2 regions of the Paenibacillus sp. FSL K6-1566 genome follow, and region 1 is predicted to be linked to the other one. Evidence: riboswitches for the same ligand, from Rfam matches in the RefSeq annotation. Region 1 holds a riboswitch; the other holds the start of a gene.
What was found. Region 1 has a riboswitch for cobalamin ahead of NST08_RS02905 (ribonucleoside-diphosphate reductase subunit alpha). Riboswitches for the same ligand answer to the same signal wherever they lie in the genome.

Region 1 (4,617 bases):
GGTATCAACAGGACGGGTATCCACTCTCCGGCCGCTGTTGTCCGCCCTTTGCCTGAATGTATTGTGAAGGGTGCAAAGGGCTCCCAAAGGCGGACGTAAACTCCTCCGATTGGATACCCTTACCCTTGTAGTCTTTTTTATTGCTTACTCAACGGATGTTCGCTTCGCGCTCGACTAAACGCAAGCAGCCCGCTCATTGTGTTTGCGCCACATGAGCAGCGAATCCCAAAGGGAGAGCGATCCTTGCAGGAAGTTGAACCAAACACGCAAGCAGCCGCTCATTGTATTCGCGCCACATGAGCAGCGAATCCCAAAGGGAGAGCGATCCTTGCAGGAAGTTGCACCAAACACGCAAGCAGCCCGCTCATTGTGTTCGCGCCGCATGAGCAGCAAATCCCGAAGGGAGAGCGATCCTTGCAGGAAGTTGCACCAAACAAGCAAGCAGCCCGCTCATTATGTTCGCGCCGCATGAGCAGCGAATCCCGAAGGGAGAGCGATCCCCGCAGGAAGTCGCACCAAACACGCAAGCAGCCCGCTCATTGTGTTCGCGCCGCATGAGCAGCGAATCCCAAAGGGAGAGCGATCCTTGCAGGAAGTCGCACCATCAAAGCACGCATGAAATCATTCGTCCCTGCACCAACATTCCAGCGTTCCCGCAGGGAGAAAGCGCTCCTAGCACCAAAGTACCTGGAAGAAGCGCCGCATCCGTCTCATTTCACAAGCTTGCGGGTGTCCAGAGGGCAGAGCCCTTGGGGCCCTCCCTTGGAAGGGAGGGTTTGGGTGGGTTCGTTAGCTAGCACAGCTTTCGCATTCTTCAATCGTCAGCGCACGGCTGCGCACATAGTACGTTGTCTTGATGCCGGCTTTCCAGGCATGCAGGTGCAGGTCCAGGAATTCCGATGCCCGGATGTCAGGACGAACATACAGGTTGAAGCTTTGCGCCTGGTCCACATGACGTTGACGGGCAGCAGCCATTTTAATGGACCAATGCTGGTCGATCAGGAAGGCTGTTTTGTAATACCAGATTGTTTTTTCAGACAGATCCGGAGCCGGGTTGGCTACTTTATATGTCGTCTTTTCTTCATAAGACAGCAGCTCATACAGCGGGTCGATGCTTGCCGTAGAACCGGCAATGATCGACGTGGAGCCGTTCGGTGCGATCGCGAACATCCACGCGTTGCGGACGCCATTTTCTTGAACTTCCTTCTGCAGCTCGCGCCACTGCTCGGTCGTTACGAATTTGCCTTCATGCTCGCCGTCGGTGTAACCGCGGAACGTAAAGTATTCGCCGCTTTCCCAGGCAGAGCCTTTGAATTTCGGATAGTGGCCTTTTTCCTTGGCCAGCTCCATGCTGGACTTCACGAGCAGGTAATTGATGTGTTCGTACAGATTATCATTGTATTCAACCGCTTCGTCGGATTCCCAGCGGATGCCTTCGAGAGCCAGCAGATGATGCAGGCCGAAGGTGCCGAGTCCGACAGCGCGGTACTGGCTGTTCGTATATTGAGCTTGCAGCACTTCGATATTGTTGATGTCGATTACGTTGTCCAGCATGCGAACCTGGATCGGTACGAGCCGCTCCAACACGCCGGCAGGCACTGCACGCGCCAAGTGAATGGAGTTCAGGTTGCAGACAACGAAATCGCCAGGGATTTTCGAAATCACGATCCGGGTTTGGCCGTCTTTGGTGACGAGCTCTTCTTGCTCAACCACGGTTGGCGACTGGTTCTGCATGATTTCCGTGCACAGGTTCGAAGAGTAGATCATGCCGTGTGCGGAGTTCGGGTTCGCACGGTTTACCGTATCGCGGTAGAACATGTACGGAGTTCCGGTCTCCAGCTGGGATTTCATGATCCGCTTCATAATATCGATCGCTTGTACGGTAATGCGCGGCAGGTTCGGATTCGCCAAGGCCTCCGCATATTTCTCGCGGAACGCGCCTTGACCCGGCGTTTGATCGTAGAAGTCCTCAAGACCGAGCGGGCGGCCGTTCTCATCTTTCCAGCCCATGATCTTCTTCACTTCATGCGGGCAGAACAGGCTCCATTCTTCACGGGCTTCAACAGCCTCCATGAACAGGTCAGGCAGACATACGCCGTGGAACACGTCATGGGCTCTCATGCGCTCATCGCCGTTGTTCAGCTTCAGATCAAGGAAGGACAAAATGTCCTTGTGGAACACGTCCAGATAGACCGCAATGGCGCCTTTGCGTGTGCCGAGCTGGTCAACGCTCACCGCCGTGTTGTTCAGCTGGCGGATCCAAGGGATGACGCCGGAGCTGGTGTTCTTGTGGCCGCGGATATCGGAGCCGCGTGCGCGGACCTTGCCGAGGTAGACGCCGATGCCGCCGCCCATTTTGCTAAGACGGGCTACGTCGGTGTTGGAATCGAAGATGCCTTCCAGGGAATCGTCAACGGTGTCGATGAAGCAGCTGGAGAGCTGGCCTGCGACCTTCTTGCCGGCGTTGGACATCGTTGGCGTTGCGGCCGTCATGTACAGATTGCTCATTGCCCAGTACGCTTCCTTAACAAGCTCGAGGCGTTTGTCTTCAGGCTCCTGGTGCATGAGGAACATGGCAATGACCATGTAGCGCTCCTGCGGGAGCTCCATCACGCGCCCGTCGAAATCCGTTGCAAGGTAACGCTCGGCCAGCGTCAAGAGACCGATGTAATCGAACAGCAGGTCGCGGCTTGGATCAATGCACTCGCCAAGCTCCTCGATTTGCTCCTTCGTGTAGCAGGTCAGAAGGTCTTCACGATAGATGCCCTTCTGGACGAGCTCCGTAATGAGCGGATAGAAAGCGCCGTAAGGCTCTTCCGGATAGGCTTTGTAGCGGCGGTTGTGGGCCGCTTTTTTATATAAAGATGTCAGGAATGAACGAGCCGCCGCAAATTTCCAGTCAGGCTCTTCCTTGGATACGAGCTCAAGCGCGGACATCGTAAAGGCATTGCTGATTTCCTCGCCGGTAACTTGCTCACCGCGGAGTTTGGAATTCACGCCTCGAAGCAGGCGCTCCTTGTCTAGCATGTCCAATCCCTTCAGGATCCGGTCGGCATAGACGGAGAGGCGAATTTCATCAAAGGCAAGCTGACGGTTGTTTGGTTTAACTACGAGCTGGGGCATACAAAAAATCCTCGCTTTCTTTGGGGGAAATTGAAAAAAGAACATGAAAAAAACATTTTCTAAAACCTAAGGGCAGGCTTGAAAATGTCCGTGCGCTGTGGATGGTTTGAATAAAGCTGACATAAGCCCATATTCGGGCATGATGTTATGTACAGACGCAAGTTTCACGAACACATCCCTATAACCCCGTAGGTCGGTGTCTGAAGTATACAGGCAGGTCTCCTGACTTAGGCCGTACATATTCGGCGTCTTCCCAAAGTTCGCTTTCGGGGAACTTCAGTGACGTATTGCCAAACTGCCGGCAGCTGCATATGCATATGCATAACAGCCCCGAGGCCTTTACAGTGGCGGGTCCGTGATGGATTTTCACCATGCTTCCCTATTAAGCCGGGCTGCCTGATAGGCTAGCGCGGCACCTGTATACACTATATTTGGTTGTCGTTAATCTAATGTAACCCAATATCTTGTATCTGTAAACCGATTTCTTAAAAATAAACGCAAGGAGAATTATAGCAAACGGACAGGTAATATGCTAGTTGGCCAACCGTCAAAACTGCTCAAGATTCCATGGATTGTGACCAAATGCGACGGTTTTTGCGCGGATTCCGCATCGGTTGCGTTTTGACAACGGATCGTATGACCCATATAAAAATTTGATCTTGGACATACAAGATATTGTGTGTTGACGACTTTGCGAAATTTTGAAAAGACGCCCCGGAATTGATATGATATCTATATCGGATTCAACCACGTTGTGGATGAATGGAATGCTTCGAGGGAGGTTATTGTGATGGCAATTGCAGAAGTAACGGTCATTCCGATCGGAACGGCAACGACCAGCTTAAGCTCATATGTGGCGGAAATGCAGCGTATATTGAAGCAACAGGAGGGAATTACGTACGAATTGACTTCGATGAGCACGATTATTGAAGGGGAGCTCCCTATGATTTGGCGTGCGATCGAGGCGTTGCACGAGGCGCCGTTCTTGTCGGGTGCCAAGCGGGTATCCACCTCTGTCAAAATCGACGACCGGCGCGACCGGGCATCCTCAAGCAAGCAGAAGATCCAATCGGTGCAGGAGAAATTAGGCGGGTAATGCAACCCCTCCTATAGGGTGTTTTTTCCATTAATGAGGGGCTTGCATTTTCCCGCCGAAGGAATATAATATATTTTGTTGTTCCAAAAACGAATGATAACTTCAACAAATTCGCTGGTGTAGCTCAGGGGTAGAGCAACGCACTCGTAATGCGTAGGTCGGGGGTTCAATTCCCTTCACCAGCATCCTTAGAAAGTCAATAACGGCGCGGTTTTCCGAGTTTTCGGAGACGGCGTCTTTTTCGTGTTTTTGGCCGATCTTTTACCATTTTTCTACCCTTTTAGTCAATTGAAGTGGGTTTTTCGCCATCAATTAGGGATTCAATATCCTTTTGAAAAATAAGTTCTAGACTAACACACAGTAACCTAAACAGCGGTAGCCAAGAATGAAAAAATAAA
Region 2 (4,617 bases), 4.6 Mb from region 1:
CTTCCCTTGGAAGGCCGCTCCACACCGGACAGCAGCTGCATTAGCGTAGACTTACCGCTGCCGTTCGGCCCGATGATGCCCCACCATTCGCCTTTTCGGACCCGAAGCTCGACCTCCGACAATACCTGCGTGCGGCCATAGACCTTCGACAGCCCTTGGGCAACGATCATCATGAGAATCCCTCCCTGCGCCGCTTCTTGTTCCGGTAGAGCAAGTACGCAAAGAATGGAGCGCCGATAAACGCAGTGACCACCCCGAGCGGAATTTCAGTCGGAGCGAGCACGGATCGTGCCGCCGTATCGCACCACACCATGAATATAGCGCCTCCCAGCGCGGATATCGGAATAATGACACGATAATCCGAGCCCGTCATGAGTCGGATCATATGCGGCACCACCAGTCCCACAAATCCGATCACGCCCGAGACCGATACGGCCGCGGCTGCAAGAAGCGTAGCTACGACCAGAACGCTGGTCTTCAGCCGATCCACGTTCAGTCCCATATGGGCAGCCTGCCTTTCGCCGAGCGACAGCAGATTCAAAGCCCGCGAGCGGCTCCACAAATAAATAAGCCCTACCCCAAAATACGGGAAAAGGATGGCCACGTAGGACCATCCGCGCATGCTCAAGCTTCCCATCGTCCAGAACAGAATCTGGTTCACCGTGTCTTTGGACATCACCGTTAAGAAGGAAACGACGGCGCCGAGAAAGGATTGCATTACGACCCCGGATAAAATGAGTCCGTGCACCGGCAGCTTCCCCTGATCCCGTGCCAGCAGCAGAACGACCCACAGCGTACCCGCTCCGGTCAGAAAGGCAACCAGCGGCAGCGTGTAGCCTCCGGCAAAGGAATACTCCAATCCGAAAAAAATGAGGGACGCCGCTCCAAGCGCTGCTCCGGAAGACACGCCCAGCGTAAAAGGATCAGCCAGCGGATTGCGCAGCACGCCTTGAAACGCCGCTCCTGCCACCGCAAGCGAGGCGCCGACCAGCATTCCCAGCAGAATGCGCGGGAGCCTCACCTTCATTAAAATCTGCTCGGAGGATACCTCCCAGCCCGGGACGATCGCATCGCCGAGCCAAGGCAGCCGATGCAGCAGCATCGCTCCAATCTCGCTAACAGGCAGGTGGACCGAGCCGATTCCGAGGCTGACGATCAAAGTCAACAGCAGCAGGACAATGCCGGCCGTTCCGTAACCCGCCAGTTTTTGTCTCATGGTGTCATCAGTTCCGGATAAACGGCTTTGGCCACTTCAATCAAACCTTGCGTGACGCGCGGCCCCGGACGGCTCAGCAGATTATCGTCCATCGCAATGACCCGGTCGTTCTTGATCGCTTCGATCTGATCCCAACCGTCGCGCTCTTTAATCATCTGGTCCAGCGTTTTCTTGGTGGCTTCGTCGACAACATTGCTCGAATACAGAATGACATCCGGATTCGCCGCAATAATGTTCTCCTCGCTAATTTCGAACCAGCCCTCTGTATCCCCGGCTGCGTTGACGCCGCCGGCCAGCGTGATCATCTCATCCATGAACTCGCCTTTGCCGACGGTCCAGCCCGGCGAGAACTCGACGTACACTTTCTTCTTGTCCTCTTCCTTCACGGATTTCACCGCTTCCGTAACGCTTGCCAGCTCCTGCTGCATCTGCTCGACCACAGTCTGCGCTTCCTCCTGACGGTCGGTAATTTGTCCGACCAGCGTAATGGAAGACATGACTTCTTCAATCGTGGACGGATCGTTAACGAACAATTTCACGCCCATCCCGCGGAGCTTCTCCGCGTTTTCCGCATTCATCGACGCGCTGAACACGACATCGGCCTCGGCTGCGATTACAGCCTCTTCATTCACCTGGAAGCCTCCCATTTTCGGCTTGGATTTCGCGGCTTCCGGATAATCATCCAGATCGGACACACCTACGATTTCCTCGTCCAGCCCGAGGGCAAACAGCTTTTCCGTCTCGGACGGAGCCAGGGATACGATACGGGTCGGCGCCTTCTCGAAGGTGACCTCCGTTCCGGTCGCATCCTTAACGGTGAGTGGATACTGCGTCTTCAGCGCACCCTGCTCCTCCGCAGGCTGTTCAGCCGGCTTCTCCTGCTGGGCAGGCGTTTCCGAAGGCGCACTATTCGGCGCGGCATCCTCGGCGTTTCCGCAGGCGATCAGCGACAGCGCCATCAGCATCGCCACGATCAAGACGGACCATGATTTCAACATTGCTTTCATTTTCTTGTTTCCCCCTACGTCATCATTGAGAACCCTAGCCTGCATATTTCACAACTTCAATTCCGATCCTTACCGGGTATGAAAACGACTGTCCTCGCATGTATAAGGAGAGCCGGCTGGTTCCGCCGGGACCTAAACCTCCGGGTACCCCTGCTATCCGTTAGGAAGAGGAATACCGGTGTTTCCCCGGAGCGGGAATCAGGAGGCCGGCATTGCCTTCTCGTTCTCCAGCAAAAATCCCCGACTCCTTGACGAATAAGGAATCGGGGATTACGTTTCAGCTTCAGGACACCTGCGAATATAGATTGATCATCAACAAAGCGGCTTATTGCCGGAAAGCTGTACCTCCACAGCTCCTGCCGCTCCCGCGATCAAAACGGGTCCAAGTGAACGTAATCCTCTCCTCGAAGGACCGTCATTCATTGCCGAGGGCAGGTCTCCTGACTTACAGGCCTAACGACTTCTCCGCCTTCCCAAGCGCATCAGCGCCCAGTGGCATTAAGGAGGAGTCTCCTGCTTCACAGTGGCGGGACCGTGCCGGATTTGCACCGGCTTCCCTATTAACCCGAATGGCAGGCCGTCAATACCCGGCTGCCTGTCCAGGACCCTCGCAAATCATATGAATCATGCTTATATAGCCAAGCTGGATTTCTCTGAACACGATTATAGGGGATAACCCCCGCCCTTACAACTAAAGGATTATCCCATTCTTCGAGTATAATGGTACTGATAGTTCTCGTTATCGTTCATTATTCGCCTGAAATCACATCTTTTTGAAAACGGGGAGTGAATCCATGATGAAAATTCCTTCAAACCAAAAGCCAGAGAGACTTCGTCTGACCGTTCTGGAACCCGAGCATCTTCCCGTGCTGAGTCAATTCTCCCTCCCGGAGCACCAGCGAAGATTCACTTTGCTTCCGGACGATGCGATGAAGAAGCACGGTTATCCGCCCACGGAGGACAAGCTGCCGGTCGTTCTGCTCGCGGCGGATAAGCCCGTCGCCTTCTTCGTCCTGGATCGCGGGGAACGTATCGCCCGTTATACGCCGAACCAAAGCGCGGTGCTCCTTCGCGCCCTATCCGTTGATCACAAGGAGCAGGGGCGGGGCTACGGCCAGGCTGCCATGCGCCTGCTGCCCGAATTTATTCGCTCGCGACTGCCGGGAGTGAACGAGATTGCCCTGGCGGTAAACGACCGCAATGAGCATGCCCGTCACGTCTATCTTCAAGCCGGCTTTCGTGACAGGGGATACCGGGTCATGGGCGTGCAGGGCATCCAGCATATTTTGCATCTTGATCTGGAGATCCGTTGATGCTTTCTTGTGGATTGCCCAAGGTCCTTGCCAACGGGTATGGCAGGGCTGTCAGCTCATGATCTCGCCTTGCCAGCCCAGTCCGTTCCAAGCCAGCTTCAGTCTAAGCTCCTCACCCGGCAGGATGCGCAAGCTCCAAAAAGGGGTATCCGGAACCGTAGCCGCCGCAATCTGGCGAATCACGCCGCCATGCGTGACGACCAGCAGGTCGGGAATTCTTTGGGAATCCCGTCCTCTGGCTTCACCGTCCTCGTCCCTCTCAAAGCTGCGGCACATATCTTGATGCAATCCCGCCAAAAAATGCTGAATCCTGGACGCGAAGGCTTCCCAGCTCTCTCCGCCCGGCGGAGTAACAGCTGCCGGGTCCTCAATCCAGCGGCGATATAAAGGATTTCCTTTCAAATCCTCGTAGGTTTTCCCCTCCCATTCGCCGAAATGAAGCTCGCGCAGCCTGCTGTCATACACCGCTCCCGGAATTGGCAAAACTTCCGTATTACCATTTAAACCGGCACTTTGAACCCCGTTACCGGTCAGCAAATAGCGAAGGGTCTGCCTGCATCTGAGCAGGTCGCTGCAGTATATGCGTGCCCATTGCAGGCCTTGGAGCCGCCGCGCCAGCGGGGCCAGCCGTTCCAGCTCCGCGGATATCACGCCCTGATCCTCATGGCCGAGGTACCGCCGCTCCTGATTCCACCGCGTAACGCCGTGGCGGACCAGGTGCAGGACAACCTGCAGCGGACTCGTATCTTTTTCAAGCAGCTGAATATCCCCCTTATCCTCCGCATGGTATGCAAAGTGTGCAGGATGTGCATTCTTCACGTCCTTTGCGTCCTTTGCGTCCTTTGCGTCCTTTGCGTCCTTTGCATCAATCGCGTCTATCGCCTCATTCACGTCGTTCGCTTTGTTCAAGGCTTTAGCCTGATCCGCATCGATCGCTTCCAATGCGGCGTTTGCGTCAATTGCCTTATTGCTTTGTATCGCATCCAGTCCTACGTCCTCATCGTTTGCATTTACGATTTCCTTCGGCTCCCTCATACCCATGCTCCCCCGCCTGCGGCGATAACGATCGCCAATACGGCGG

Region 2: another riboswitch for cobalamin. It lies ahead of NST08_RS23340 (ABC transporter substrate-binding protein); the one in region 1 lies ahead of NST08_RS02905 (ribonucleoside-diphosphate reductase subunit alpha).

The regions. Positions count from the first base shown of each region.
Region 1 is NZ_JBBOSR010000001.1:659,753-664,369, forward strand. Features, by position in the region: gene NST08_RS02905 (ribonucleoside-diphosphate reductase subunit alpha) at 790-3,123, opposite strand; cobalamin riboswitch at 3,319-3,558, opposite strand; gene NST08_RS02910 (MTH1187 family thiamine-binding protein) at 3,914-4,219, shown strand; tRNA gene NST08_RS02915 (tRNA-Thr) at 4,333-4,404, shown strand.
Region 2 is NZ_JBBOSR010000001.1:5,257,751-5,262,367, forward strand. Features, by position in the region: gene NST08_RS23330 (ABC transporter ATP-binding protein) at 1-170, opposite strand, end outside; gene NST08_RS23335 (FecCD family ABC transporter permease) at 170-1,216, opposite strand; gene NST08_RS23340 (ABC transporter substrate-binding protein) at 1,213-2,223, opposite strand; cobalamin riboswitch at 2,637-2,848, opposite strand; gene NST08_RS23345 (GNAT family N-acetyltransferase) at 3,018-3,536, shown strand; gene NST08_RS23350 (histidine phosphatase family protein) at 3,588-4,571, opposite strand; gene cbiB (adenosylcobinamide-phosphate synthase CbiB) at 4,568-4,617, opposite strand, start outside.